One region of the Streptomyces javensis genome, then DNA from elsewhere that is predicted to be linked to it. Evidence: riboswitches for the same ligand, from Rfam matches in the RefSeq annotation. Region 1 holds a riboswitch; each other region holds the start of a gene.
What was found. Region 1 has a riboswitch for cyclic di-AMP ahead of ABD329_RS08585 (C40 family peptidase). Riboswitches for the same ligand answer to the same signal wherever they lie in the genome.
Positions count from the first base shown of each region.

Region 1 (7,279 bases):
CGATTGCCGTACGCGATTCATCGCTTTCCGGAGCGATGTGGATCAGTTGATGATCCCGAAGGAGACGGCCCGGATAGACCATCCGGATGTGATCTCCCGCAACATCCGCGTCAACGGAATCGGACATCTCGCCCTGGCGGTGCATTTCTCCGTCGCCGCCCGTATCCACGGGGCCCTGGACGCCGCCGACGAGGCGCCGACGGACGCCTCTAGCGCGGTTCCCGATGGTTCGGAAGCCTCGGAATTGCCGAACGTCAATCGAACATCCGGCCAAGGAAGCACGTACAGTCAGCCGAAAGACGGCCAAATGCCCTTTGCCGAGATGCTCAAAACTCACGGAAGATTGTCGCTGCCGCGTACCGCCGGGTACAGTCGCCGCTAATTCTCCTGCAGCCGAGGCGAAAGAGAAGTTGGTGGTGAACGACCGTCACCCGTCGGGGGCCTCTCCGACCGTCCCCGCTCCCGACGCCTCGTATCCGTACGGCGAGGCCTACGGTCAGCGGCAGGACACAGCGCACGGCTACGTCGGGTACGACGGGTACGACGGGTACTCCACCGGCAACTTCGCCCACCTGGCCACCGCCTACGGGGACGGTGACCCGCTCTACGGCGACGGCGACCCGCTCTTCGGCGCGCTTCCGGGCGCCTACGACGGCGGCCAGGGCACCCACAGCGGTCAGTACGACGCCTCGCAGTGGGCCACGGCCGACCAGCACCACCAGACCGGGTCGTACGCCACCGGCCACTACGACCTGGGCCACGAGACCGGCCAACACGGCACCGGTGACCACGGCACCGGTCACTACGACACGGCCCATTACGACTCCGGCGCCTACGACACCACCGCGATGTGGGCCGCCTCCGGCTATCACCTGCCGACCGGCATCCCCGCCCAGCAGGACGCCGAGACCGGCGCCCAGTGGGACATCGGCGCCTGGGACACGGGCGCCACCGGCCACACCGAGCTGCCGGAGCAGTGGGACCACGGCGCGGGGTACGAGGCCGAGGCGTACACCTCGGGCGTGGACACCGGTCAGACCCAGGTCTGGGACACCTCCGGCTACGGGACCGTGGACGAGGCGCAGTACGACCACTCCGGGCTGAACCAGCAGGGACTCGACCAGCAGGGGCTCGACCACCACTCCGGCTTCGATCAGCCCGAGCACGAGCACGAGCCCAACGCCTACGACCAGAACGCCGCGTTCGAGCAGACGGCCGTCTTCGAGCAGGCCGTCATCCCCGAGCAGCCCGGCGCGTTCGAGCACACCGCCGTCTTCGAGCCGGTCAACGAGGCCGACCGGCCGTACGACGACCCCGGTCCCGAAGCGGAGCCTGAACCCGAGGCGGCGGTCATGCGGGAATCCGCCCCCTCCCCTCGCCGGGAGGTGAACCGCGGCCGCCGCCGTACCCCCTCGCCCCGCCCCAAACGCTCCGCGCTCCTCACCGTCGCCGTCCCCTCCGTCTGCGCCCTGGGCGTCACCGCCGTGGCCGCCGCCTCGGTCAGCGGCGTGGGGAGCGACAAGAAGGACGAGTCCACGACTCAGGCCGCCCCCGACACCGCGGCGGCACCCGTGAAGCCCTCCGTCGCCAACAGCAAGCTGGACTCCCAGCTCGCCGGGGTCCGCGAGGGCGCCGACGACTTCCGCGACCGCGCCAGCCGCACCCAGGAGCGGATCGACCTCCAGGCACGCCAGGCCGCCGAGAAGAAGCGCAAGGCGGCCGAGGCGGCGCGCAAGGAGGCACTGCGCCCGAAGTTCGCGCTGCCCGTCGCCCAGCACGGCCTGAGCGCCATGTTCGGCCAGGCCGGTATCAACTGGATGTCGGTGCACACCGGTATCGACTTCCCGGTGAGCTACGGGACGCCCGTGATGGCGGCCACCGACGGCACCGTAAGGACGCAGTGGAACGACGCCTACGGCAATATGGTCGTTCTGACCAGCCCGGACGGCACGGAGACCTGGTACTGCCACCTCAGCAGCGCCAAGATCCGCTCCGGGACCGTCAAGGCCGGGGAGAACATCGCGTACTCCGGGAACTCCGGGAACTCCACCGGTCCGCATCTGCACTTCGAGGTGCACCCCGGCGGGGGCGCGGCCATCGACCCGCTGCCCTGGCTGCGCGGCAAGGGCCTCGACCCGACCTGACCGGGGCGGCCTTCCGGCTCCGCCCGCCGTAGCGCGCCCACCTCGACCGGCGCGCTAAAGCCTCGGCGTCCAGCCCCCGAAGCCCCCCCGGCCCCCAGCCCCCGGCCCCCGCGAGCCCCCGCTACAGCTTCTCCACCGGTGCGTACCGCAGCAGCAGCCGCTTCGGCTTCTCGTCGCCGAAGTCGATCGTCGCCTCCGCGTTGTCCCCGCTGCCCTTGACCGCCACCACCGTGCCGAGCCCGAACGTGTCATGGGTGACCCGGTCGCCGATGGCCAGGGCGACCACCGGGCGCTCCTGGGCCCGCCGGGTGGCGAACCCGCTGCCCCCGGTGCGCGAACGCGACGTCGACAGACCGGACGACAGCCCCGACGGCGGGGTCGAGGCGATGCCGCCCATGGACGCCGACGGGGTGGCGGGCCCGGTGCGCCGCCAGCGCACATACTGGTCCGGGATCTCCTCCAGGAAGCGGGAGGGCGGGTTGTACGCGGGCTGTCCCCAGGCGCTGCGCATCGTCGAGCGGGTCAGATAGAGCCGCTCGCGGGCGCGGGTGATCCCGACATAGGCCAGCCGCCGCTCCTCCTCCAGCTCCTTGGTCTGGCCGAGGGCTCGCATATGCGGGAAGACGCCGTCCTCCATGCCGCTGAGGAAGACGACCGGGAACTCCAGGCCCTTCGCCGTGTGCAGGGTCATCAGCGTGATCACGCCGGAGCCCTCGGTGTCCTCGTCGGGGATCTGGTCGGAGTCGGCGACGAGCGCGACCTGCTCCAGGAAGTCCGCGAGGGTGCCGGGGTTCTCCTCGCCGCGGTCCTGCTCGAACTCCAGGGCCACGGCGGCGAGCTCCTGGAGGTTCTCGATCCGGGTCTCGTCCTGCGGATCGGTGGACGCCTGGAGCTCGGCCAGATAGCCGGTGCGCTCCAGCACCGCCTCCAGGACGGTGGCCGGGCCCGCCCCGGACTCCACGATGGTGTGCAGCTCCTCCATGAGCGTGTTGAACCGCTTGACGGCGTTGGCCGAGCGGGCCGCCATGCCGTATGCCTCGTCGACCCGGCGCAGCGCCTGCGGGAAGGTGATCTTCTCGCGCAGCGACAGCGCGTCGATCATGGCTTCCGCGCGCTCGCCGATGCCGCGCTTGGGCACGTTCAGGATCCGGCGCAGCGGGACGGAGTCCTCGGGGTTGGCCAGCACCCGCAGATAGGCGAGGACGTCCCGGACCTCCTTGCGCTCGTAGAAGCGCACACCGCCGACGACCTTGTACGGCAGCCCGACGCGGATGAAGACCTCTTCGAAGACACGGGACTGGGCGTTGGTGCGGTAGAAGACCGCCACGTCCCCGGCCTTGGCGTCGTCCGCGTCCGTCAGCCGGTCGATCTCGTCGGCGACGAACTGGGCCTCGTCGTGCTCGGTGTCGGCCACATAGCCGGTGATCTCGGTCCCGGCGCCGGCCTCCGTCCACAGGTTCTTCGGACGGCGGTTCTCATTGCGCTCGATGACCGCGTTGGCCGCGCTCAGAATGGTCTGGGTGGAGCGGTAGTTCTGCTCGAGGAGGATCGTCCGCGCGGTGGGGTAGTCCTCCTCGAACTGGAGGATGTTACGGATCGTGGCGCCCCGGAAGGCGTAGATCGACTGGTCGGCGTCGCCCACCACGCACAGCTCGGCGGCCGTGGTCTCCTCGGTGTCGGTGCCCACCAGCTCGCGCACGAGTGTGTACTGCGCGTGGTTGGTGTCCTGGTACTCGTCCACCAGGACGTGCCGGAAGCGGCGGCGGTAGTGCTCGGCGACGTCCGGGAACGCCTGGAGCAGATTGACCGTGGTCATGATGATGTCGTCGAAGTCCAGCGCGTTGGCCTCGCGCAGCCGCGCCTGGTACATCACATACGCTTCGGCCAGCGTCTTCTCAAAACCTCCCCCAGACTCCGTCCGGGAGGTGCCCCCTGCCGCCTGCCCGGCGAAGGTCTCCTCGTCGATCAGCTCGTTCTTGAGGTTGGAGATCTTGGCGCTGAAGGACTTCGGCGGGAACCGCTTGGGGTCGAGATCCAGATCCCGGCAGACCAGCGACATCAGCCGCTTGGAGTCGGCCGCGTCGTAGATCGAGAACGACGAGGTGAAGCCCAGCTTCTTCGACTCCCGGCGCAGGATGCGGACACAGGCGCTGTGGAAGGTGGACACCCACATGGCGTTGGCCCGCGGGCCGACGAGCTCCTCGACCCGCTCCTTCATCTCGCCCGCCGCCTTGTTGGTGAAGGTGATGGCGAGGATCTGGCCGGGGTGGGTGGAGCGGGCGCCGAGCAGATAGGCGATGCGGTGGGTGAGCACCCGGGTCTTGCCGGATCCGGCGCCCGCGACGATCAGCAGCGGCGAGCCGGTGTGCTCCACGGCGGCCCTCTGCTGCTCGTTCAACCCCTCGAGCAGGGCGGACGGGTCCACGACGGGCCGGGCCGCGCCGTCCCGGTAGTGGCCCTCCCTGGGCACGGGCGCGTCGAAATCGCCGCTGAAGAGGTGATGCGGCACGTCCTCGGCACCACCGTGGCCAGGGTGCGCCGAATCCTCGGGCGGCGGTGGCCGCTCCTCGTCCGAAGGAGGCCCGAGGTCCGCCAGGAAGCTGTCGTCAAAGAGGCTGCTCATCGCTCCCCGAGTCTAGGCCGCCCCACTGACAGCCGATGCCCGAACATCACGAAACGGTTTCGGGCATAACGGTCACCAGTCTTCACAGGAGCCCCACGTGTTGGCTACCGTCCTGCCTCAGGCGGCCCGGAGGACCCGTCGGCGAACCACGTCGGCACGGGCGGCCTCCGCCGAGTCCGGTACGCCGTGAGGCGCCCGGAGCCGGGGACCCAACAACGCAAGACCGGGGTGAATCGGCCCGAAACGGTGCAGCACGGACAGTGCCGCCCGGACACGGCCGTAGGGCAACCTTCCGTACCGCCCGAACCCGACAGCTAACCCGGTAGGCGGTCCACGGAAGGAGTCGCCTCCCTTGGCGTCGCACCGCAAGCCGCGGAGCCGAATACCCGCCCCGCTCACCGGTCACAGCCGCCGTACGGCCGTCGGGTTCACCACGGCCGCCCTCGCATCCGTCACCCTCCTCTCCCAGTCGGCCAACGCCGCGCCCACCGACCCCAAGCCGGCCGCCCAGTCGATCGAGCAGGTGAAGGAGAAGGTCGACACCCTGTACCACCAGGCGGAGACCGCCACCCAGCGCTACAACGCCGCCAAGGAGCGCACCGACCAGCAGCGGGCCAAGGTCGACAAGCTGCTGGACTCCGTCGCCCAGCGCACCGAGAAGCTCAACGAGGCGCGGCGCATGCTCGGCACCTACGCCGCCGCCCAGTACCGCGACGGCGGAATGGCCCGCTCCGCCGCGACCCTGCTGTTCTCCAACGACCCGCAGGACGTCTTCGACCAGTCGCATCTGATGGACCGGATGACCGGTCGGCAGAAGCAGGCCGTCGACGACTTCCAGAAGCAGCGGGTGAAGGCCGCCAAGGAGCGCGGTAAGGCCAGCGAGAGCCTCGCCTCGCTGACCGCGTCCCAGAAGCAGCTGAAGGTCCAGAAGAAGACCGTCCAGGACAAGCTGACCGAGGCGCGGCGGCTGCTGGCGAATCTGACCGCCAAGGAGAAGGCGCGGCTGGCGGCGATCGAGAAGAAGAAGGCGGAAGAGGCCCGCCGCAAGGCCGCCGAGCTGGCCGAGAAGCAGCGGCAGGAGGCGGCCGCGCGCGAGAAGCAGGAGCAGCGGAACGCGGGGGGCTCCGGTTCGACGGCGCCCTCCACGCCCTCGGCGCCTGCCAACAGCTCCAAGGCGGCCCAGGCCATCGCCTTCGCCAAGGCGCAGCTCGGCAAGCCGTACGTCTGGGGCGCGACCGGGCCCAGCTCCTTCGACTGCTCGGGGCTGACGCAGGCGGCCTGGAAGTCCGCCGGGATCTCGCTGCCGCGCACCACCTGGGACCAGGTGAAGACCGGTACGCGGGTCTCGACGTCCCAACTCCAGCCGGGTGATCTCGTCTTCTTCTACGACGACATCAGCCATGTCGGCCTCTACATCGGCGACGGGATGATGATCCACGCGCCGAAGCCGGGCGATGTGGTGAAGAAGGCGCCGATCACGGAGATGCCGATCTACGGGAGCGTGCGGCCCTCGTAGGGCCCCCTGATCCTGACGATGCCGCCGCCCGGGGCCGGACCCCGGGCAGCGGCATCGTCATCGGCTCAGCGGCGCCGTCAGCGCCTCAGGGGCGCCGTCAGCGCCTCAGGTGCCGGGCTTGCGCCCGTAGACGTACACGTCGTCGCCGTTCTTCAGCAGGCTCCAGTACTTCTTGGCGTCGCCCTTACGCATGTTGACGCAGCCGTGGGAGCCGGGCGGTGACCATACGCTGCCTTCGATCGAGTGAAACGCCTGGCCGCCGTCGAAGAACTGGCTGTAGGGCATGGCGACCTTGTAGAGCGTCGACCAGTGGTTGATGTTCCGCCAGTAGACCCTCTTCAGCCCGGTGCGGGTCTCGAAGCCGTCCCGCCCGGATCGCACCGGCACCGGCCCGTAGACCAGCCGGGAGCCGTCCTGGACCCAGCTCAGCTGGCGGGTGAGGTCGACGCAGGCGATGCGGCCCTTGTTGGTCGGGCACTTCTTCGCCGCGTTCGGGTTGTGCCCGGCGGCCTTCTGGGCGCTGATGAGGCTCATCACCCCCGAGGTGATCGGGCCCGCGTAGCCGATCGTCGGGCTGATGCCGTGGTCGATCTGGAACTTCTGGATCGCCAGACAGTCCGCCCGCGACTGCCGACCGTCCACGGGACGGCCCAGGAAGCGCTCGGCCTGCCGCTGGTACGGCCCCGCGGTGGTGGTGCACGACGACGCGGCCATGCTCACCGGTGTCACCGCGCCGGCCGACCGGCCCAGCGGCCGTGCCTGAGCCTGCGCCGGACCGGCGACGGCCACCGCGAGCGGCACCGCCATCCCTGCCAGCCCCAGCGCGACGCCCACGCGCCGCCTATGACTTCTGACTGCCCCCACTACCCCCATTGGCCACTCCTCTCGACTGCCTCGCTCTTTACTAAGACAGCTCGCGAGTGCAAACGGTTGCCTCGGGATCGTGTCGCGTTGTCGTGGGATTACCCCCAGAACATTCGTTCGTCAGGTCCACAG
Region 1 covers NZ_BAAAIF010000006.1:119,280-126,558, forward strand. The annotation lists gene ABD329_RS48180 (hypothetical protein) at 38-382, shown strand; gene ABD329_RS08575 (M23 family metallopeptidase) at 417-2,144, shown strand; gene pcrA (DNA helicase PcrA) at 2,266-4,767, opposite strand; cyclic di-AMP (ydaO/yuaA leader) riboswitch at 4,926-5,111, shown strand; gene ABD329_RS08585 (C40 family peptidase) at 5,120-6,283, shown strand; gene ABD329_RS08590 (L,D-transpeptidase) at 6,389-7,156, opposite strand; gene ABD329_RS08595 (hypothetical protein) at 7,268-7,279, opposite strand, start outside.

Region 2 (7,279 bases), on a different contig from region 1:
GCTCCTCGAGGGCCACGGTGTCCACCGGCTTGGAGCCGCGCCAGCCGAACAGCAGCGGCGCGGTCCGGATGGACCGGATCAGCTCGGCGGCGTCCCGGCCGGTGACGGGGACGAGGCCGTGGGCGGTGTCGCCGAGCAGTTCGGACGGGGCACCGGCGAGCCCGAAGGAGAGCACGGCCCCGGCGGCGGGGTCGATGGCGGCCCGTACGACGGTGTCCACGCCGCGCGGCGCCATCCGCTGCACGACCAGCCCCAGCTCCTCGGCGCGGCCCAGGTAGTCGGTCAACTCGGCGTAGGCCCGGCGCAGTTCCGTCTCGCTGCCCAGCTCCAGCCGCACCCCGCCCAGGTCGGCCCGGTGGCGCAGATGGGACGCGGTGGGCTTGAGCGCGACCGGGAAGCCGAGCCGCTCGGCGGCCCTTACGGCGGCGTCGGGGTCGGGCGCGGGGAGTGCGGGCAGCACGCTGACGCCGTAGCGGGCCAGCAGGCGCTGGGTGTCGGCGGCGGACAGTTCGACGCCGGGGCCCGTGCCGTCGAAGGCCCCGCCGCTCGTGGCCTCGCCGGTTCCGACGGCCACGTCATGGCCGGTTCCGACGCCCGGACCGCCGGCGGTCCCGGCTCCCGCGGCGTCGCCGCCCGCGCCTTCGGCCGGGGCCAGCAACACCTGGATGTCGGCCGCCGCGCCCGCCTCGTCGATGTCGTCGTACTCCGGGACCCGCCCGGGCTCGGCGGCCTCCTCCCGCCAGCGCGCGTACCGTACGGCCTCGGCGAGCGCGCGCACGGCCCGCTCGGCGGCGGGGTAGGCGGGGATCCTGCGGGTGCCCGGGGCTGGCTCGGCGCCGGTCCCGGCCAGGGCCTGCGCGAGTTCCTGGATCTCGAGATGGACCACCGCCACCGGCTTGGCCGGACCGGGCCCGGGAGTCTGCGCCGCCTCCCTTACGGCCGCCGCGAGGGCCTGAGCACTGCCGTCGCCGACCCACGGGATGGCGGTGACGATCACGGCGTCACAGGTGTCGTCGGCGAGTGCCTCGGTGAGGGCGTGCCGGAAGTCGTCCGGGGTGGCGTCCGTGGTCAGGTCGCGGGGCGGCAGCGGGCGGAGTTCCTCGGTGAGGCAGGCGTCGTAGGTGATCAGGCCGAGTGACTCGGAGTTGCCGAGGATGGCGACGCGCGGACCGGCGGGCAGCGGCTGGGAGGCGAGCAGCACCCCGGTGTCGGCGAGTTCGGTCACGGTGTCCACCCGGATGACGCCCGCCTGCCGCAGCAGATCGGAGACGGTGGCGTCCGGGAGCCGGGTGGTGGGCACGGCGTGGCCGGTGGGGGCGCTGCCGGTGTGGCGGGCGCCCTTGACGACGACCACCGGTTTGACGGCCGCGGTGCGCCTGGCGAGCCGGGTGAACTTGCGGGGGTTGCCGATCGACTCCAGGTACATCAGGACGACGTCGGTCAGCGGATCGTCGTACCAGTACTGGAGCAGGTCGTTGCCCGAGACGTCGGCGCGGTTCCCGGCGGACACGAAGGTCGATATCCCCGCGATCCCGGCGAGGCTGGCCAGCCCGGCACCGCGCCGGTTCAGCCCGGACAGCAGCGCGATGCCGATCGCCCCGGACTGGGTGAACAGACCCAGCCGGCCGGGGTTGGGCAGCTGTGGGGACAGGGAGGCGTTCAGCCGGAAGCCGTCGGCGGTGTTGATGACGCCGAAGGCGTTGGGGCCGATGACGCGCATGCCGTAGGACCGGGCCTGGCGGACGAGGTCCCGCTGCCGGTCGCGGCCCTCGCCCCCGCTCTCGGCGTATCCGGCGGAGAGCACGACGAGCCCCTGGACGCCGTGGTCGCCGCATTCGGCCACGACGGCGGGCACCCGCTCGGCGGGGACGGCGACGACGGCCAGGTCCACTGGCTCCTCTATGGCGCGCAGCGAGCGGTGGGCCGGGACGCCTTCGGGCTCCAGACGCGTCATGTCGTCGGGGAAGGCGTGGTTGACGGCGTGGACGCGTCCGGTGAAGCCGCCGTCCAGGAGGTTGCGCAGCACGGTGCGGCCGACGCCGCCGGGCGTGCGGCTGGTGCCGATGACGGCCACGGAGCCGGGCGCGAGCAGCCGCTGGACGGACCGGGCCTCGGCGCGCTGTTCGCGGGCGCGCATGACGGCCAGGGAGCGGTCGGTGGGTTCGAGGTCGAACTCCAGGCGGACGACCCCGTCCTCGAAGCTGCGCTTCTGGGTGTAGCCCGCGTCCGTGAAGACCTTGATCATCTTGTTGTTGGCGGGCAGTACCTCTGCGGCGAACCGCCGGATGCCCCGCTCGCGCGCCACGGCGGCGATGTGTTCGAGGAGCGCGGAGGCCACCCCGCGGCCCTGGTGGGCGTCCTGGACGAGGAAGGCGACCTCGGCCTCGTCGGCGGGGGCCGCGGCGGGCATCCCCCGGCCGTCGATGCGGTCGTACCGAACCGTGGCGATGAACTCATCCCCCACGATGGCCGCCAGGCCCACCCGGTCGACGTAGTCGTGGTGGGTGAAGCGGTGGACATCGCGGTCGGAGAGGCGGGGGTAGGGCGCGAAGAAGCGGTAGTACTTCGACTCGTCCGAGACCCGCTCGTAGAAGCTGACCAGCCGCTGTGCGTCCTCGGTGGTGATGGGACGGATCTGTGCCGTACCGCCGTCCCGGAGCACCACATCGGCTTCCCAGTGGGTCGGGTAGGCGTGATGGTCCGACGGGCTCCGCATGGGAGCCAGGGTACGGGCCCGCCCGGTCCGGATGGTGGACACCCTTGCGTCGGGGCCAAGTGTCGGGGGAAGGTCCGTATCGGGCCAGTCCGGGCATGGCCGGGCTCACTCGGACATCGTTCGGGTGAATCCGGACACCGTATGATTTTGGTCTAGACAACAGCACCGTCACACCTGAAGGGCAACACCATGGCTGAGCGCCGCGTCACCATCGGCTGGGCCGAGGGCCTGCACGCCCGCCCTGCGTCGATCTTCGTCCGGGCGGCCACCGCCTCCGGCGTCCCCATCACGATCGCCAAGGGCGACGGCACCCCGGTCAACGCCGCCTCCATGCTGGCCGTGCTCGGCCTGGGCGCCCAGGGCGGCGAGGAGGTCGTCCTCGCTTCCGACGCGGACGACGCCGAGGTCGCGCTCGACCGTCTGGCGAAGCTGGTGGCGGAGGGGCTCGAGGAGCTTCCCGAGACCGTCTGACCCCGGGCGGGCCCCTTCCTGGAATTCCCGGGCGATTCCCGGGCGATTTCAGGGATTCGGCACGGCGGGGCCGCGGTGACCGTAATGGTCACCGCGGCCCCGCCGTTTTCATGTTTCCGCGCACAGAATTCCCAAGAGTTGTATACGGGAGCTCTGTTAATTCCGACCGCTCGCCGTGTTGACGGAATGTTTCGAAGTCCTCACCGGAATCGGGCGGCGCAGCCGGAATTCCGACAGCGCGCGTTCGGTGTGCACGGTGGCGAGCGCCCGCGCGCGGTCGGCGTCGCCGCGCGCCACCGCGTCCACCAGCGCGCCGTGCTCCGCCCAGGACTCCATGGCCCGCGCGGCCGGGTCGGGGCGCACGGCGCCCTCGAGCGGCGTGGGCCGCGGCCCGGGAGCGGCCGCGTACACCCACGCGGTCTTGCGGCGCAGCTGGACGAGCAGCGCGGCCAGGCTCGGGCTGCCGGACGCCTGGGCCAGCGTCTCGTGGAACCAGTCGCCCAGCGGCCGCAGCTCGCCGAGCCGGCCGCCCTGGGCCCGCTCCCGGCCGAGCCGGACCAGCCCGCGCAGCACCTTCAGGTGGGCCTCGGTGCGGCGCTGTGCGGCCCGCTCCGCGCCCAGCGGCTCCAGCAGCGCGCGGATGTCCAGCAGATCGGCCGCCTCGCGCTCGGAGGGCTGGGCCACGCAGGCCCCCGCGTGCCGCCGGGTCGTCACGAAGCCCTCGGACTCCAGGGTGCGCAGGGCCTCGCGGACCGGCACCCGGGAGACGCCGTAGCGCCGGGCGAGCAGTTCCTCGGTGAGGCGGCTGCCGGGCTGATACGCACCGGAGACGATGTCGTCGCGAATCGCCGCGCAGACCGCGTGTGCCGAAATCCGGCGACCGCCCTGGACCGCGTTCGTATCCCCGCTCACTTACGGTCCCGCATTGTCGAACCTCCGCCTTAACGCCCGCGAAACGCGGCCATGGAATGCGCGTTGGACGACTCTATTCCACGCGGCCGCCATTTCCGATGGCGGGAAGCATTTCATGGATATTTTTTGGTCAGGCGGGTGGTGGCACGCCGAAGGCCCCGTCCGGCGGACGGGGCCTTCTCGGAAGTCTCGCGGGCTCCCGGGACCCCGGGACCGCGCGGCGTTCGCGTCGGACGCGCGACGGGTCAGACGTTGACGCCGTGGTTGCGCAGGTACGACAGCGGGTCCATGTCCGAACCGTAGTCCGGGCTGGTGCGGGCCTCGAAGTGCAGATGCGGTCCGGTGACGTTGCCGGTGGCGCCCGACAGGCCGATCTGCTGGCCGGGGGTGACCTTCTGGCCGACCGAGACGCTGATCGACGACAGGTGGCCGTACTGGGTGTACGTGCCGTCGTTCATCTTGATGACGACATTGTTGCCGTAGGAGCCGCCCCAGCCCGCCTCGACGATCTCGCCCATGCCCACGGAGTGCACCGTGGTGCCGGTGGAGGCGTGGAAGTCGATACCGGTGTGGCTGCCGGAGGACCACAGCCCGCTGGACGCCTGGTAGCCGGTGGAGACGTAGGAGCCGCTGATCGGCGACACGAAGGTGTTGAGGCGCTTGCGCTCGGCCTCGCGCGCCGCGCGCTCCTTGGCCTCCCGCTCGGCCTTGGCCTTCTTCGCCGCGGCCTCCGCCTTTCTGGCGGCCTCCTGGCGGGCGATCGCCTCTGCCTTGGCCTTGGCCTTGGCGGCGGCCTGCTCGGCGGCGGTCTCCTGGGACTGCGCCTGGGCCTCGATGTGGTCCGCGATCCCATCGCCGATCACGATCGCCTGGGTCAGACCGGTCTGCTGGGGGTTGGGGCCCCCGTCGGCCGCGAACGCCTGTCCGGTGATCCCGGCGACCACACCCGAGGCGACGGTCGTGATGCCCACGACGTTCGCGCCCGTGCGGATGTTGACCTTGGTGGTGCGGCGATGCTTCCCGGTGGCAGTGCGGGTGGACGCCATACTGAGGCGCACTCCTTTCCTTCCCTCTCGCCTACCGGGTTAGCTGACGGGTTCGGAGCAGGAAGGTCTCCTACGGACTCCTCCCCCGGCCGGGGAAGGCGCCCGATTCACCCCTGGGGACGTGTTGGGTCCCCGGCTCCCCTGGCTCGCGCCGTACGGGGACTCGGCGATGACTGTCCGGTGCCGCGGGTGCGGCGGGTCGCTGGCGAACAGCCGGACTGACGCTAAACGGGCCCGCTTTCGATCACCAAACGGTTCCGGTTTTTTGTTGCTCTCCCCACAAACCAAACAAGCAGTCAATCCCATAAACCGGGCATGTCGGATGGACTCCGGCGCCCTTACGGGGCCGGGGTCCATCCGCTGCCGACTCATGGACCGGGCGTCCACCGGACCGCCTGCCGGACCGTCAGCGAGTCGGCCGGACCGGCGATTCAGCGCACGGATCCGGCCAACTCTCCACGGCTCAGTTGGAGATGACCCGCACCTCGCCGATGCCCAGCGCCCGGACCGGCTCCTCGATCGCCGAGGCGTCCCCGACCAACACCGTGACCAGCCGGTCCGCCGGGAAGGCGCTCACCACCGCGGCGGTGGCCTCCACCGTGCCGGTCTCCGCCAGACGGGCGTACAACTGCGCCTGGAAGTCGTCCGGAAGATGCTGCTCGACCTGATCCGCGAGGGTGTTCGCGACGGATGCCGCCGTCTCGTACTTCAGCGGGGCGACGCCCACCAGGTTCTGGACCGCGACATCGCGCTCGTCGTCGGTCAGCCCCTCCTCCTTCAGCGTGCGCAGCACCTTCCAGAGGTCGTCCAGCGCGGGGCCGGTGACCTCGGTGGCCACCGAGCCGCTGATCGCCAGCATCGAGGCGCCCGCGGAGCCACCCGTGGGCGACGGGGGCCCGGAGCGGAGCACCTGGCCGAAGGCGCGCACCCCGTAGGTGTAACCCTTCTCCTCGCGCAGCACGCGGTCGAGGCGGGAGGTGAGGGTGCCGCCCAGGCAGTACGTGCCGAGCACCTGCGCGGGCCAGACCCGGTCATGGCGGTCGGCGCCCACGCGGCCGATGAGCAGCTGGGTCTGCACCGCGCCCGGCCGGTCGACGATCACCACCCGGCCGGTGTCGTCCGCGACGATCGGCGGAGCCGTGCGCGGCGCGCCCGCCCCGCCCGTCCAGGCGCCGAGGGTGTCCGCGAGCGCCCGGTCCAGGTCGACGCCGCCGAGGTCGCCCACGATGACGGCGGTGGCGGTGGAGGGGCGGAGATGCGCCTCGTAGAAGGCCCGCACGGCCGCGGCGTCGATGCCCTCGATGGTCTCCTGGGTGCCCTGGCGCGGCCGGGACATCCGCGACTCGGCCGGGAAGAGCTCAGCGGAGAGGGCCATCGAGGCGCGGCGGGCCGGGTTGGCCAGCTCATGGGGGATCTCGTCCAGCCGGTTGCGCACCAACCGCTCGATCTCGCCGTCCGGGAAGGCGGGGGCGCGCAGCGCGTCGGCCACCAGACCGAGCGCCTTGGGCAGCCGGGAGACCGGGACCTCCAGGGAGACGCGGACACCGGCGTGGTCGGCGTGGGCGTCCAGCGTGGCGCCGCAGCGCTCGAGCTCGGCGGCGAACTCCTCGGCGTCGTGCTTGTCGGTGCCCTCCGACAGGGCACGCGCCATGATCGTGGCGACGCCTTCGAGCCCGGTCGGCTCGGCGTCCAGCGGCGCCTCCAGGTTGATCTCGACGGCGACGACCTGCTGGCCGGGGCGGTGGCAGCGCAGCACGGTGAGGCCGTTGGGCAGCGCACCGCGCTCGGGGGCGGGGAACGCCCACGGCCTGGGGGCGCCGCCCTTGGGCTGCGGGTGGAAGGTCATGGTCGCGGTGACGGCGTCGCTCACTGGGCCGCCTCCCCTTCTGCGTCGGTCTCGGCGGCTTCGGCGGTGTCGGCTGCGTCCTCGGCGCCCTGGACGGGCTCGTAGACCAGCACGGCGCGGTTGTCGGGGCGCAGCCGCGCCGCGGCCACGGTCCGCACCTCCTCGGGGCTGATGTCGAGCACCCGCTCCACGGCGGTCAGCGCCAGCTGCGGGTCGCCGAAGAGCACCGCGTAACGGCAGAGCTCGTCGGCCCGGCCGCCGACCGTGGCCAGCCGGTCCAGCCACTCG
Region 2 covers NZ_BAAAIF010000029.1:4,068-11,346, reverse strand. The annotation lists gene ABD329_RS24655 (bifunctional acetate--CoA ligase family protein/GNAT family N-acetyltransferase) at 1-2,716, opposite strand, end outside; gene ABD329_RS24650 (HPr family phosphocarrier protein) at 2,906-3,187, shown strand; gene ABD329_RS24645 (GntR family transcriptional regulator) at 3,344-4,099, opposite strand; gene ABD329_RS24640 (M23 family metallopeptidase) at 4,345-5,145, opposite strand; cyclic di-AMP (ydaO/yuaA leader) riboswitch at 5,159-5,324, opposite strand; gene ABD329_RS24635 (M16 family metallopeptidase) at 5,609-6,991, opposite strand; gene ABD329_RS24630 (M16 family metallopeptidase) at 7,012-7,279, opposite strand, start outside.
Region 2: linked by a shared signal. The riboswitch ahead of ABD329_RS24640 (M23 family metallopeptidase) and the one ahead of ABD329_RS08585 (C40 family peptidase) in region 1 are both predicted to bind cyclic di-AMP.

Region 3 (7,279 bases), on a different contig from region 1:
TGGCCGCGCTCGGTCTCCAGGTGCTTGGCCGCGCCCGTGGAGCGGGGGCTGTCGACGGCCGTGCCCGGGCGGTACTTGCCGGTGAGGAAGCCGGACGCCAGGGAGTAGTACGGGATCGTCGCCAGGTCGTGGCGGGCGGCGACCTCGGACAGCTCGCCCTCGAAGGTGTCGCGCGAGACCAGGTTGTAGTGGGGCTGGAGGGCGACGTAGCGCGCCAGGTTCTCCCGGGTGGAGAAGGTCAGCTGGGCCTCCAGGCGGTCCGCGCCGACGTTGGACGCGGCGATCTCGCGGACCTTGCCCTCCCTGACCAGCTCGTCCAGGGTGGTGATGATCTCCTCCACCGGCACCGACGGGTCGTCGTAGTGGGTGTAGTAGAGGTCGATGTAGTCGGTGCGCAGCCGCTGGAGGGATTCCTCGACGCCCGATTTGATGGCGGACGAGGTCAGCCCGCGCGGCTCCGGGACGCCGGCGCCCACCTTGGTGGCGAGGACGATGTCGGAGCGGTTGCCGCGGGAGGCGAACCAGTTGCCGAGGATGGTCTCGGACTCGCCGCCCTCGTTGCCCGGTACCCAGGCGGAGTAGACATCGGCGGTGTCGATGAAGTTGCCGCCCGCCGCCACGTAGGCGTCGAGCACCCGGAAGGACTCGGCCTCGTTCGCGGTCCAGCCGAAGACGTTCCCGCCGAGGGAGAGCGGGAAGATGGACAGGTCACCGATCTTCTGCGTGTTGTCAGCCATACGTCTTTACAACGGTTGACTGGACGGGGTTGTTCCGGGTGGCCCCGTTGAGACGTAAGCCCCGCTCAGACCTAAACCGGCGGCCCTGGCGTCAAGGGGGGAGAGAGCGCCAGGGCCGCCGGGGTATCAGGGGTTCAACCCGTGCTGGCGCAGCCAGGGCATCGGGTCGATCGGCGAGCCGCCGCCCGGCCGGACCTCGAGGTGGAGGTGCGGGCCGGTCACATTGCCGGTGGCGCCGACGCGGGCGATGACGTCGCCCGTCGACACCTTGCCGGAGGTGACCACCATCGAGGACAGGTGGCAGAACCAGAGCTCGGTGCCGTCGTTCAGGGTCAGCACGATGCGGTAGCCGTACGAACCGGCCCAGCCCGCCTGGGTGATGGTGCCGCCGTGCACCGCCTTGACCGGGGTGCCGGTCGGGGCGGCGAAGTCCTGGCCGGTGTGGTCGGCCGACCACATGTCGCCCGCCTGGCCGAAGCTGGCGGTCAGGGTGTACGAGCCGACGGGGAGGGTGTACTGGGCGGCGAGTCTTGCCTGGCGCTCGGCCGCGGCCTTCTTCTCGGCCGCCTCCTTCGCCCGCTGTTCGGCGGCCCGCTTCTCCGCCTCGGCCTTGGCCTTCCGCTTGGCGGCCGCCTCCGCGGCCTGGTCGGCGGCCTTGTCTGCGGCGGCCCTGGCCTCCTTGGCGGCGGCCTTCGCCGCGGCGGTGCGGCTGTCCTCGTCCGCCGCGTTCTGCTGGTTCTCGGCCTGCTGGAGGATGCGGGCGCGGAGCGCCTCGCCGGCGTCGGTGGTGCCGCGCTGCTCGTCCTCGCTGGTCAGACCGGCCTGGGAGAGGGGGGCGGCGGCGGTCTGCGCGTCACTGCTGTCGTCCGATGCCCAGGAGCCGATGCCCGGCAGGTCCTTCGCGGCGGGCAGGGCGGCCTTGACCTGATCGGCGACATGGCCGAGGTCCGGCATGGATATGGGGAGCGCGGGACGGTCCTTGGCGCTGGCCATACCGCCCGCACCGACCGCCGCGATCACGCCGACCCCGAGGACGGCGCCGCTGCGCGCCATGGTTCCGCCCCGCTGCTTGGCCACGCGGTGCCGACCGCGTACGGGAGCGATGGACTCCTCGGTGGGGTTCCACTCCTCCCAGGTCTCGGCCTCGAAACCGGCACCCGGGCCCTCGGGAGCGCCCTCATCCGCGTAGCGGTCGTCAGGGGCGAACGCGTAAGGGTCGCCGGGGGCGAATCGGCCGTCCCCTGAGCTCATCCCGCCGCCGGCGTCGAAGCCGGGGCCGTAGGCGGTGGCGGTCCCCAAACCGCCTCCCCGTGTTCTATACGGGGCCTCGTCCAGGACAGACCTGTTGGACGCCACGGAGGCGCACTCCTTTCCTTCCCTCTCGCCTACCGGGTTAGCTGACGGGTTCGGAGCAGGAAGGTCTCCTACGGGTCAGGTTCGACCCGATTCACCCCAAGGTTGTTGGTTCCCCGGTTCCCTTGGTGCTGCTGGTGGTGCGGTGCTGCCGCTGTGCGTACGGGATTCGGCGACGGCGCACGGTGCCGCCCTTGCGACGGTTGTGACGACCGCGCTGCGTTATCGAACGTTAATAGAGAGCGCGATGTGATTCCAAGCTGTTCCGAGGAATCCGCGCACCTTTGGCATGAACTTAGCGCTCAAGGAGGGACAGATGGGGGCGAGTCGACGTACTGGGCAAGAGTTGGCAAAACCGCATACGGATCGATCGTGCGTCAATTGTTATGCGGAGTGGGCTCGGTCGGTTACGCAGGGTGTGCGGGGCGGTGCGGTTGATCGGTCTCTCGTCCGTTGTCCCGGCCATTGCCGCGGGCCGGGGTCCGCCGGACCGCCAGCAGTGCCATGTCATCCGACGTCCCGCCACCCGTATGGCGCTCGACGTCGGCCACCAACACGTCCAGCAGCTCCTGCGGACCGGCGAAGCGGCGGCCGCGCAGCCGCTCCTCCGGGTCGTAGAACTCGCCATGGCGGTCCCGGGCCTCCGTGACCCCGTCCGTGAACAGCAGCAGCGTCTCGCCCTCCGCGAACGCCAGCTCCATCACCCGATCCGGCCACCCCGCCAACTCCCCCATCCCCACCGGCAGCGCCGACGCCTCCGGCTCCAGGGCGCGCACCGCGCCGCCCTCCGCCAGGAGCAGCGGCGCCGGATGGCCGCGGTTGATCAGCCGCAGGGTGGAGCCGCCACGGGGAATTTCGGCCACCACGGCCGTCGTGAACCCCTCGACCACCTCCAGGTCGGCCCGCCGGGCGCCCTCGCGCTGCAACGCCCGCTCCAGGCGGCCCACGAGCGCCTCCAGGGTCGTCTCCTGCTCCGCGGCCTCCCGGAAGCAGCCCAGGAGGATCGCCACGACCTCCACGGCCCCCAGCCCCTTGCCGCGTACGTCCCCGACGGTCAGCCGTACGCCGTGCGGGGTGTCCTGGACCGCGTAGAGATCACCGCCGATCGCCGCGTACTTCTCCGCCGGTACGTAGCGCGCGGCGATCTCCAGTCCGGCGAGCCGGGCGGGCGGCGCGGGCAGGACGGCGCGCTGGGCCGCCTCCGCGACGCCGCGCGCCGAGGCGAGCCGGTGGTAGCTGCGGCGTACGACGCGGTTGATCACCACCGCCAGCACGGTCACCGTCGCCACCGTGATGATCTCGGTGGCCGCCTGGGTTGGGTCCCTGACCCCGTGCAACTCCGCCAGCAGACAGGCGGTGAGGACGGCGACGACGGCCGTGACGATGGTCTGACGCAACGGTAAGAGCGCCGCGGCGACCAAAGGGGCGGCGGCGAAGAACGGCGAGGCGGTGTAGCCGGGCGGGGCGGCCAGGTCGAAGGCGATACCGCCGAGGACGAGGACGGCGGGGACCCAGCGGGCGATACGGCGGCCCGGGGGCTCCCTGCCGCCCTCCTCGGCCGGAGCGGGCCCCGCGGTGGGCCCGGCGGACGCGTCGGCGGCGGCACCGGCCGCGGCGCCGGTGTCGATGAGCGTACGGACGCGGGTGGTGGGACGGCGGCGGGCGACCGGGCCGGTCAGCCGGAGCCAGGCCGTACGCCGCTCCGTACGGCCCTCCGTACGGGCGCCCGTACGAGCCCTGCTCCCTCGCACCCGCACCGGCTTCTCTCGCTTCCCTGGTCCGCGTCCCGCCGTGGTCACGCCGTCCCGCCGTCCCGCCGTCACGGCGTTCGCGGCGGCACTGTCGTCACGGCGTCACCGTCGTCACCAGGCTTCCGGCTGACGGGCCGCCAGGCGAGTCGGTATCGGCCAAGCGGGTGCTGGACGGGTGAGGACGGCGGCGGGCTACGGGGCGGGCTACGGACGGGCTGCGGAAGCGTCAGGTACGGCGTACGTCAGCGGTTCCGTGTGCCTCAGACGCCGCGTAGGTCAGAGGTCGACGCCCAGCGCGCGGGCGTGGCGGTCCGCCGCCAGCTCCGCCGAGACCTCGTCGAGGTACACCTCGCACACCAGCCGGCCGTCCCGGGTCAGGTTGTGCTCCAGCTCCCACAGCACGATCTCGTCCCCTCCGGCGAGGAGGAAGGCGTGCTCGTAGAAGCGGCACCAGGTCGCGTCGGGGCCGCCGGAGCGGCGCCGGGGCTTGGGCGCGAGGGCGATGTCATGGGCGAACGCGGTGGCCAGCAGCCGCTCGGTCTCCTCGCCCGGGCGGTCGGGGTTCTCCGCGCGGCGCAGGACGCGACGGGCGTGGTCGGCCGAGTTGTCGGCCACATACGCGCGGGAGTTCTCCACCGGCTCGGCCGTGTGCAGCAGCTGGTCCGGGAGCCACAGCGGTAACCCGTCGAGCTCCTCCCAGCGGGCGCCGCCGAGGCGGTCGTGGACGCGGCGCTCGGCCAGGGTCAGGGCGTCCTCGTCCGCGTAGAGCTCGTACAGCGGGCGGCCGCCCTCGCCCGTGTTGTGCTCCAGTTCCCACAGCAGCAGGCTGCTGCCGTCGGGGAGCAGGAAGACATGCCGGTAGGTGCTGTACCCGAGCTGGCCGCACCGCTCGTTGCACTGCCGACAGGACCGCAGCTCGGACTGGTGCATCAGGGCGCTCCGCGCCTGGGCCAGCACCGCCTCGCCGATCTCGAAGCCGTTCTGCGCACGGGCGAGCAGCCCGTCCATCAGCTCAGCCGGGGTCCCTTCCCCTCGTGAGTGCCCCATGTCTCTCCTCCCGCCTCCCGGCGTTGATTCGCCGCGCCCCCCGGGCGACCACTTCGCGCACTTAGCGTAGCGGCGTGAACACGCGCCGCGCTGCGGTTCGGCGAAGCTGTCGGTGTGACCGTGCCTCACTCACTCCTGCGTCGTAGGGCCTGGATGTATCACTCGTCCGACCGGTCGAACAAGTCCGCGTGGGCGGAGGCGGGGCCGGAGGCAGGGACGGGGGCCGAGCGACGCGGCCGGCGCGGGGCCGCCCCCGGCCGACCTCCTCCCCTTCTCATAAAAGGGATTCCGATTCCGCTGGGCCAAATGGAGCTCGCATTGGTCCCCCTTAGCGGGATTCTCGGATAACACGCACCGGAAGAGTCGCACTATGCCGGACGGGTGAAGCTGACTGGCGGCCCGAAGCCTTAACTGATGAGCTTCGTTGTGTCATGCGTCCGTGAATTCGCGGAGCAACCCAGACGGAGGATTTAAGTGAACATCGGCAAGAAGGCAGTTCTTCTGACCGCGGCCGCCGGCGCTCTGGTCATCGGTGGCGCGGGCGGTGCCCTGGCCCAGAACAACGACGACTTCATCGTGCAGCTCAACCACTGCGACACGGCCACCGGTGCCACCACCAACACCGGCGGTGCCGCCCCCACCGGTGACATCAACATCGGCTCGGACTGCATCAACTTCACCAACAGCGGCGGTTCGGTCGTCCAGGCCAACGAATGCGACACGGCCACCGGCATCACGCTGGTCACCGGCGCCGCCGCCCCGACGGGCGACACCAACATCGGCTCCAAGTGCGCGAACATCGCCGTCGACGACGACAGCGCCCGCCACTGAGTCGCTGACCCTTTCATGGTGTTCCCGTCCGCGGTAACACCATGAGGCATCCCCCCGTTGGGAATCGCGGCCCTGGAAGCCTCCCTTCCAGGGCCGCTGCCATGAGAAAGGCTTTTCGGTGACGGTGCTGAGCGCACCGCGCCCGAAGCCCGATTGGAGGCTCTTTATGCACATGCGCAAAAGGACGGCGCTTCTTGCGGCGACCGTGGGCGCGCTGCTCATCGGCGGTGCGGGCGGAGCCGAAGCCACCGGCCCCGGTCCCAGCCGCTCGACCGGCGCCAACGGCGGGACACAGAGCAATCGCTGCACCACCAGTTCCGTCATCGGCACCGTCACCGTGGCGGCCGGCCCGACCGAGATCAGCAATCAGACCGACTGCGTCAACACCGCCGAATCGGGTGTGACGACGCAGGAGAACCGCTGCCGTACCCACTCCGTCATCGGTCCGATCACCGTCGCACTGGCTCCCGGATCCGAAATCAAGAACGGGACCAACTGTGTCAACGTCAGCGAGTCGGGCGGGGTCACGAAGCAGACCAACAACTGCCGCACCACCTCCGTGACGGGCCCGATCACGATCGGCCCCGGCTCCGAGGTCACCAACGAGACCAACTGCGTCAATGCCGCCGGCGCCGACCCCCAGAACGGAAATCAGGGGAAGAGCGCGAACGGCACGAAGAGCGGTAAGAGCGGTGGCCAGGGAAACCGTCAGCGGTCCTGAAACACCGAATTCCGGAACCCGCCACCGGGCTCCGGACACATCCGCTCGCCATGGACGCGGCCCCGGGAAATCCGCCCCGGAGCCGCGTTCATCTTTTTCGTTCCCATGGACGACTGAATATACCTTTACTGTGGCGTATGGGTGATGCTTCCGATACTCCCGGATCCCGGCTTGCGGAAATCTCGTTCAAGAGGTGTCTGCGGAATTTTCGCGGAGAACCCGATATGGAGGCACCAGAACAATGCAGATCGGCAAGAAGGCAGCTCTCATGGCCGCGGCGGCCGCGGGCACAATGGTGGTCGGCGGCGCCGGTAGCGCGAGTGCCCATGGCCTCTTCCCGCAGTCCAGCGGGGCTCAGCGAAACCTCTGTGACACGTCCACCGGCACCACCACCAACACCGGCGGCGCCGCCAACACCGGCGACATCAACCTCGGCTCGGACTGCATCAACTTCACCAGCGGTCACAGCGGTTCGGCCGTCCAGGCAAATGACTGCGACACGGCCACCGGCACCACGCTGATCACCGGTCTCGCCGCCCCGACGGGCGACGTCAACATCGGCTCCAACTGCGCGAACGTCGCCCTCGACGAGCCGGACCCGGTCGTCGTCGTGCACAAGGACCCGCCGAAGAAGCAGCACAAGGCCAAGGACCCGCACAAGGCCAAGAAGCAGCACAAGGCGAAGTCCTCGCACAAGGCCAAGGCCAAGGACCCGCACAAGAAGGCCAAGTGCGCGCACAAGGCGAAGTCCACGCACAAGGCCAAGGTCAAGGCCAAGAAGAAGGACTGCAAGCACTGACGGTGCAGCAGGCGGTCAGGCGTGCGGCGCCCCCGGAAGA
Region 3 covers NZ_BAAAIF010000087.1:29,897-37,175, reverse strand. The annotation lists gene ABD329_RS42380 (aldo/keto reductase) at 1-737, opposite strand, end outside; gene ABD329_RS42375 (M23 family metallopeptidase) at 864-2,093, opposite strand; cyclic di-AMP (ydaO/yuaA leader) riboswitch at 2,105-2,240, opposite strand; gene ABD329_RS42370 (PP2C family protein-serine/threonine phosphatase) at 2,498-3,847, opposite strand; gene ABD329_RS42365 (DUF6227 family protein) at 4,118-4,888, opposite strand; gene ABD329_RS42360 (hypothetical protein) at 5,363-5,719, shown strand; gene ABD329_RS42355 (hypothetical protein) at 5,838-6,440, shown strand; gene ABD329_RS42350 (hypothetical protein) at 6,682-7,239, shown strand.
Region 3: linked by a shared signal. The riboswitch ahead of ABD329_RS42375 (M23 family metallopeptidase) and the one ahead of ABD329_RS08585 (C40 family peptidase) in region 1 are both predicted to bind cyclic di-AMP.

Region 4 (7,279 bases), on a different contig from region 1:
GATCTGCACCGCTTCGTTCAGATAGACGTCATCATCCGAAACGGGCCTGGAGCCCATCCAGCACCTCCTGAAGGAGCGAAACGTCGACAAGCTGCGCGGGAGGCGCGGGTGCGCGGGTGACGAGGTATCCGTCCGTGGAGAGATCGGACAGCAGGACCTTCACGATGCCGATCGGAAGTCCCATGTGTCCGGCTATCTCCGCGACCGAGAGATAACCACCCGAGCACAGCTCCAGGAGCCCGCGCTTCTCCGGGTCGAGATGGCTGGGGGGTCTCTCCTCGGAGGCGGTGACCAGCGTGATCAGGTTGAACTGGTCGTTCTCCGGAAGCCCTCGACCGTTGGTGATGACGTACGGTCGCACTAATTGAGCGGATTCGGGCTCCTGCTCGCCTGGCGCCGTCATGCCTGAATTCCGGTGTTTTCGCGCGGTGGTGTGGTCAGCGCCTTGCCGAGCTGCCCGACGAGCTGCTGCATCCGGAAGGTGATGTCGGCCATGTCGACGTCGGGCGCCGAGGAGACCGCCAGATACGCGCCCTCACCCGCGGAGATGAGGAAGACCCAGCCACCGTCGAACTCGACCAGGGTCTGGCGCCACGTCATATGGGGGCCACCGCAGAAGCCGGCCATGGTGCGGCTCAGCGACTGAATGCCGCTCATCGCCGCCGCGACGGTGTCGGCCTCGTCCTTTTTGACCTCTTGAGAACGGGCCATCAGCAGACCGTCGGCGGAAACCAGGATCGCATGACGAGCCCCTGGTACTTCCAGGGCGCTCTCAAGCATCCATGACAGGTCGTTGTTCACTGAGGATCATGCCCTTCCCTGTTCGGGTTTGCTGCTGAGCGGCCGGACTGAGTGCCGCGCTGGAACGCGCCCATGATCGATGCGGTTTCCTCGCTCGTCCGGGCCGCGGCAGTGGTGTCCGCTCTCGGGACGATGGAAATCGCGCCCTTACGGCGACGCTTGGGCAGGCCCCCCGCGGTGGAACCGCTCACGGTAGAACCGCTCACGGTGGAACCGGCCATGGTGGAAACGCTCGGCTCCGGCTGCTCGGCCGCTGCGGGAGCGTGGGTCGTCGGCTGCTCTTCCGGCTCGGGCATATTGGTCAGAAGGTCCTCGGGGAGAAGCACGACCGCGCGAACACCACCGTACGGAGAGGCCGAATCGACGGACACCGTGAAGCCATAGCGCGCGGCGAGCACACCGATCACCGCGAAACCGAACTGCGGCGGATTGCCCAGTCCCGTTACACCGGTGGCGTGGGTGGCCGAGAGCAGCTTGTCCGCCCGGTTCTTCTCCTCCTCGTTCATACCGACGCCGGCGTCGTCGATGATGACGCAGACACCCTTGGGGACGGTGCGGATGGTGATGTCGATGGGCGAGTCGGGCGCGGAGTAACTGGTCGCGTTGTCCAAAAGCTCGGCCAGCGCCAGCGCGACCGGTTCCACGGCCCGGCTGACCAGGGCGAAATTGCTCTGCGAGCGGATTTCCACCCGGGTGTAGTGGCGGATGCGGCCCTTGGCGCTGCGCACCACGTCGTAGACCGAGGCGACGGCCCGCTGCCGGCCCAGCCAGCCGTCACAGAGCACCGCGATGGACTGCGCACGCCGACCGAACTGCGAGTTCATGTGGTCGATCTCCAGGAGGTCCTGGAGGAGCTGGTGCTCGCCGTACTTGTCCTGTGTCTTGGAGATGGCCAGCTGCTGCTCGTTGGCGAGGCCCTGGAGGGTACGCATGGCGGACTTCAGGGCGCTCTTGGTGGCCTCTTCGGCGCGGTTGTGGGCCTCCTGTACCGCCTCGGCGTAATTGTTCTCGAGGTCGGCCGCGCGTTTCTCTAGCTCCGCCTTCTCCTGGCGCAGATTCGCTCGCGCCTTTCGCCCGCGGACAATGGCGGTTGCGGCGAGAGGCGTGCCAGCGATCAGGGCCCAGAGCGCTGGATCCTGTAGATATTGCGTCATTGAGACTCTCTTTAAACGACTAGACCGCCAGGGACTTTAGGGAGGTGTGGTGCGTTATGCGTCTGGAATGGTCGGGGCGGCGGTAAGTCAGCGCCCGTACGGCGCCCGCGGGTTCCGGGGACATCGCACTCGTCTTGCCGACGGCAGCGCACAGGCGTCGGTGCGCCGGAACGGCTCCGTATGCCCGACTGGCGGCATAATGCTCCTCAGAGTGGGATCCTCTCGGCGTGATGCGCCGGATCGCCGTGTGTCTTACGCGCCCTTGGCTCGCCTGGCAAGCGCGGTGATCGTATCACCGGTATCACTGGGCCCCGTGCATGTGCCCCAGTCCCATTCGTTCACCTGACGTCGTTTCAGCCACACCCCCAGTTCACCGCGTTGACCGACGTCAGGGCATGTCCCGGGGGATCGTAACGGGGCGGCACGGGCATCCGCCGAACGGCGGTCCCAGCCATCAGATATCCGGGCATTCGGCCCCGGCTGTGCGTGGGTGGTGAAGGGTGTGTGGAGATGAACGGGGAATTCCGCTAGACATTCATCCCGGTCATGACTCCCTTATTCTCTTTGTTCTGCTTATTCCCTTATTTCTCTTGTCTGCGGTTACTTCCGACAGGCCGGGGGAGAGCGGCCCCTCGCCGGTATCGTCGGGGGGTGTCGGAACAGCCCTGTGACAGCTCCGCTCCCACCCTCTTCACCTGGGAGTTCGCCAGCGATCCCTACCCCGCGTACGCCTGGCTACGCGAACACGCCCCGGTGCACCGGACCACGTTGCCCAGCGGTGTGGACGCCTGGCTGGTGACCCGCTACGCCGACGCCAGGAAGGCGCTTGCCGATCCCCGGCTCTCGAAGAACCCCCAGCGGCACAGCGCGGCGGCCCACGCCAAGGGCAAGGTGGGCATCCCGGGCGAACGCCGGGCCGAGCTGATGACACATCTGCTCAATATCGACCCTCCCGACCACACCCGGCTGCGGCGGCTGGTGTCGAAGGCGTTCACCCCGCGCCGGGTGGCCGCGTTCACCCCCCGGGTGCAGACCCTCACCGATCAGCTCATCGACGCCTTCGAAGAGAGGGGAGAGGCGGACCTCATCCATGAGTTCGCCTTTCCCCTCCCCATCTACGCCATCTGCGATCTGCTCGGGGTGCCGCGCGAGGACCAGGACGACTTCCGGGACTGGGCGGGCGCGATGATCCGGCACGGCGGCGGCCCGCGCGGCGGAGTGGCCCGCGCGGTGAAGCGGATCCGGGCCTATCTGGGCGAGCTGATCCACCGCAAGCGCCTGGAGCTCGCGGAGCGCGGGGAAGAAGAGGACGGGGAGGATCTGATCTCCGGCCTGATCCGGGCCAGCGACCACGGTGAGCACCTCACCGAGAACGAGGCCGCGGCCATGGCCTTCATCCTTCTCTTCGCCGGCTTCGAGACGACCGTCAATCTCATCGGCAACGGCGTCTACGCGCTGCTGCGCCATCCGGAGCAGCGCGCCCTCATGCAACGGGCCCTGGAAGAAGGGGACGAGCGGCTGCTCGCCGCCGGGGTCGAGGAACTGCTCCGCTACGACGGACCTGTGGAGATCGCCACCTGGCGGTTCGCCACCGAGCCGCTCACCCTCGCCGGGCAGCCCATCGCCGCGGGGGAGCCGGTGCTGGTGGTGCTCGCCGCGGCCGACCGGGACCCCGAGCGGTTCGCGGAGCCGGACGTCCTCGATCTCACCCGCCGGGACAACCAGCACCTCGGCTACGGCCACGGCATCCATTACTGTCTGGGCGCCCCGCTGGCCCGGCTGGAGGCCCAGACCGCGATCGCCACCCTGCTGCGGCGGCTGCCCGGGCTGCGGCTCGCGGAGGATCCGGACGATCTGCGGTGGCGCGGCGGGCTGATCATGCGCGGGCTGCGCACCCTCCCGGTGACCTGGAATTCCGCGGACGGCTGAGCCCGGCGAAACGGGTGGTCCGGACCGCCAAGGCCCGTACGGCCGGACATAGGTGATGAATGATCAGTCGTGTGACCTCGGCGTGACCTGGGATACATCGCCTTGTGATGATCGAGTGCCCTCGCTATGTTCACCGGCAAACCTTGTCGCCATAGCGCCATAGCGCCATAGGAGAGGTCAATCGCATGCGTTCCGGTAATGGTCGACACCGTCGCCCCCGTCAGGCTCCGGCCATCATCGTCGCGGCGGGGGTCACGGGAGCGGGCCTCGCCATCCCCCTCTTCGGGGCGGCCGGCGCACAGGCCGCCCAGACCGCCACCTGGGATCACGTCGCCGAGTGCGAGAGCGGCGGTATGTGGAGCGCCAACGAGGGCAACGGCTTCTACGGCGGGCTCCAGCTGACCCTCGACATGTGGAAGAAGTACGGCGGCACGGAGTACGCCCCGCGCCCCGACCTCGCCAGCCGCTCCCAGCAGATATCCGTCGCCGAGGCGATCCTCGGCGACCGCGGCCCCGACGCCTGGCCGAGCTGTGCGCTGGGCGCCGGGCTCACCGACGGCGGCGGCGCCCCCGATGTGGACCCCGGCAGCACGGCCACCCCGGATCCGGGGACGGGCCGCGACGGGGACGACCCGGGGGACCGGGGGCGGGACGGCTCCTCCTCGGACGCGGACCGTTCGGGGACGTCCGGCGGCGCGGACAAGCCGGACGCGCCGGACGCGCCGGACGCGTCCGGGTCGGACGAGGGCCGGGAGGCGCCCCGCACCTCCAAGTCCCCCGACGGGTTGGACGGCTCCGCCTCGGACGACCCGGCGGCGGACGGTGCGGATTCGGGCGGCCCCTCGGACTCGGACAGCCCCTCGGCGTCGGACGACTCCAAGACCTCCTCCGCCGACCCGTCGTCCTCCGGCCGCCACCGCGGCGCCCCGGACGCCGGGGAGGGGGCCGACGACGGCGACGCGGGGAGCGAACGGCCCTCCGGGCGCCATGCCTCGCGCGGCGCTTCGGACCGCGACGAGAGCTCCACGGACGACGATTACACTGTTCGCCCGGGTGACAACCTGTCAGGGATCGCCGAGCACCAGAATGTGTCCCGGGGTTGGGAAGGGCTCTACGAGTCCAACGAGGACCTCATCGGGACCGACCCCGATCTGATCATCCCTGGTCAGCGACTTGACCTCACCATCAGGGAGCAGTGATTCGGGGGGAATTGCCCGATCTGGACCCGGTGAGACATACATCTCGTCACATTTTCCGGGGCGCACCTGGTGTCCGATCCCTCCTCACCCGGCCCCACCTGCGTCGATGTGGGCCGGGTGAGATCAATTACAGCCCCATTCACTGCCCTTGGGGTGTTTGAACGTTCTTGGAAGGTGTGTTTAACGTCTTTCCGCTCGCCACCGCGGGCACCGTCGATCGTCACGCCGAATCCTGCCGGCGGTCGGGGGGAAACCGACGCGTCAGCGCCGAAGGCAGGAGCGGGGGACCCAAGGTAGGTGCCGAGTGGCCTGTGGATACGGGCTTGTCGGCTAGGGGTGAAGCCGGGAGCGACCATCGCGACCGGCCGGGCAACTCACGTCCGAACCCGACAGCTCACCTCGTAGGCGTCGGTGAGGAAACGAACCAAAATGCTCAAGTCCAACGGGAAGCACCGCCGCCCCTCCAAGGCCACCCGTATCGCCGCGCTCACCGGTCTCGCCGGTGCCGCCGTGGCGGCACCGCTCATCGGGGCGACCTCCGCCTCCGCGGCCACCACCTCCCAGTGGGACCAGGTCGCGCAGTGCGAGTCCGGTGGCAACTGGTCGATCAACACCGGCAACGGCTACTTCGGCGGCTTGCAGTTCTCGAGCTCCACCTGGGCCGCCTACGGCGGCACGGCCTACGCCTCCACGGCGGACAAGGCCAGCAAGGCCCAGCAGATCCAGATCGCCGAGAAGGTCCTGGGCAGCCAGGGCAAGGGCGCCTGGCCGGTCTGCGGCAAGGGCCTGACCTCCGGCGGCAGCCCGTCCGCCCCGTCCGCGCCCTCCGGCTCGCAGGACCAGTCCTCGGCGACCACCAAGTCCGCCCCGGCCGCCCAGCCGGCGCAGCCGAAGGCCCAGCCGAAGGCGCAGCCGCACACCGCGCCCGAGCACGCCGCGCGGCACCAGACCCGTGGCCCGATCAAGAAGGGTGACGGCGAGTACAAGGTCAAGTCCGGCGACACCCTCGGCAAGATCGCCAAGGCTCACGACGTCAAGGGCGGCTGGAAGAAGCTCTTCGAGCTGAACAAGGACATCGTGGAGCAGGCCGACCTGATCTTCCCGGGTCAGCAGCTGCACCTCCGCTGACACCGGCTCCCGAGAACGAGCCCCGGCCGGGCGTGCCGCCCCTATGGCGCGCCCCGCCGGGGCTTTCCCAATGCATAAGAAATCTGGATTTTTAATCCAGAATCCGGCTTTTGTGCCGCGCCCCCGTCTCGTGGGGCGGGCGAACGCGGGGTGCAGCCCTCCCGGCCCGTTAGGCTCGTGCTGCTACCGCAGACCCATACGAAGGAGAACCTCGTGCCGTCCATCGACGTCGTCGTAGCTCGCGAGATCCTCGACTCGCGAGGCAACCCCACGGTCGAGGTCGAGGTTGGCCTCGACGACGGCAGCACCGGCCGTGCCGCCGTGCCGTCCGGCGCCTCCACCGGCGCCTTCGAGGCCCTCGAGCTCCGTGACGGCGACAAGAACCGCTACAACGGCAAGGGCGTGGAGAAGGCCGTCCTCGCCGTGATCGAGCAGATCGGCCCCGAGCTGGTCGGCTATGACGCCACCGAGCAGCGGCTGATCGACCAGGCGATGTTCGACCTGGACGCCACTCCGGACAAGTCCTCGCTCGGTGCCAACGCGATCCTCGGCGTCTCCCTCGCCGTCGCGCACGCCGCCTCCGAGGCGTCCGACCTCCCCCTCTTCCGTTACCTCGGCGGCCCGAACGCCCATCTGCTGCCGGTGCCGATGATGAACATCCTCAACGGCGGGTCGCACGCCGACTCCAATGTGGACATCCAGGAGTTCATGATCGCGCCGATCGGCGCGGAGTCCTTCTCCGAGGCCCTGCGCTGGGGCGCCGAGGTCTACCACACCCTGAAGTCCGTGCTGAAGGAGCGCGGTCTGTCCACCGGGCTCGGCGACGAGGGCGGCTTCGCGCCGAACCTCGGCTCCAACCGCGAGGCCCTCGACCTGATCCTCGAGGCGGTCAAGAAGGCCGGCTACCAGCCGGGCCAGGACATCGCGCTCGCGCTGGACGTCGCCGCCTCCGAGTTCTACAAGGACGGCACGTACCAGTTCGAGGGCCAGTCCCGCTCCGCCGCCGAGATGACCTCGTACTACGCCGAGCTGGTCGCCGCGTACCCGCTGGTCTCCATCGAGGACCCG
Region 4 covers NZ_BAAAIF010000052.1:25,785-33,063, forward strand. The annotation lists gene ABD329_RS33945 (GTP-binding protein) at 1-57, opposite strand, end outside; gene ABD329_RS33950 (DUF742 domain-containing protein) at 32-403, opposite strand; gene ABD329_RS33955 (roadblock/LC7 domain-containing protein) at 400-801, opposite strand; gene ABD329_RS33960 (sensor histidine kinase) at 798-1,955, opposite strand; gene ABD329_RS33965 (cytochrome P450 family protein) at 2,607-3,884, shown strand; gene ABD329_RS33970 (transglycosylase family protein) at 4,070-5,083, shown strand; cyclic di-AMP (ydaO/yuaA leader) riboswitch at 5,339-5,506, shown strand; gene ABD329_RS33975 (LysM peptidoglycan-binding domain-containing protein) at 5,513-6,211, shown strand; gene eno (phosphopyruvate hydratase) at 6,425-7,279, shown strand, end outside.
Region 4: linked by a shared signal. The riboswitch ahead of ABD329_RS33975 (LysM peptidoglycan-binding domain-containing protein) and the one ahead of ABD329_RS08585 (C40 family peptidase) in region 1 are both predicted to bind cyclic di-AMP.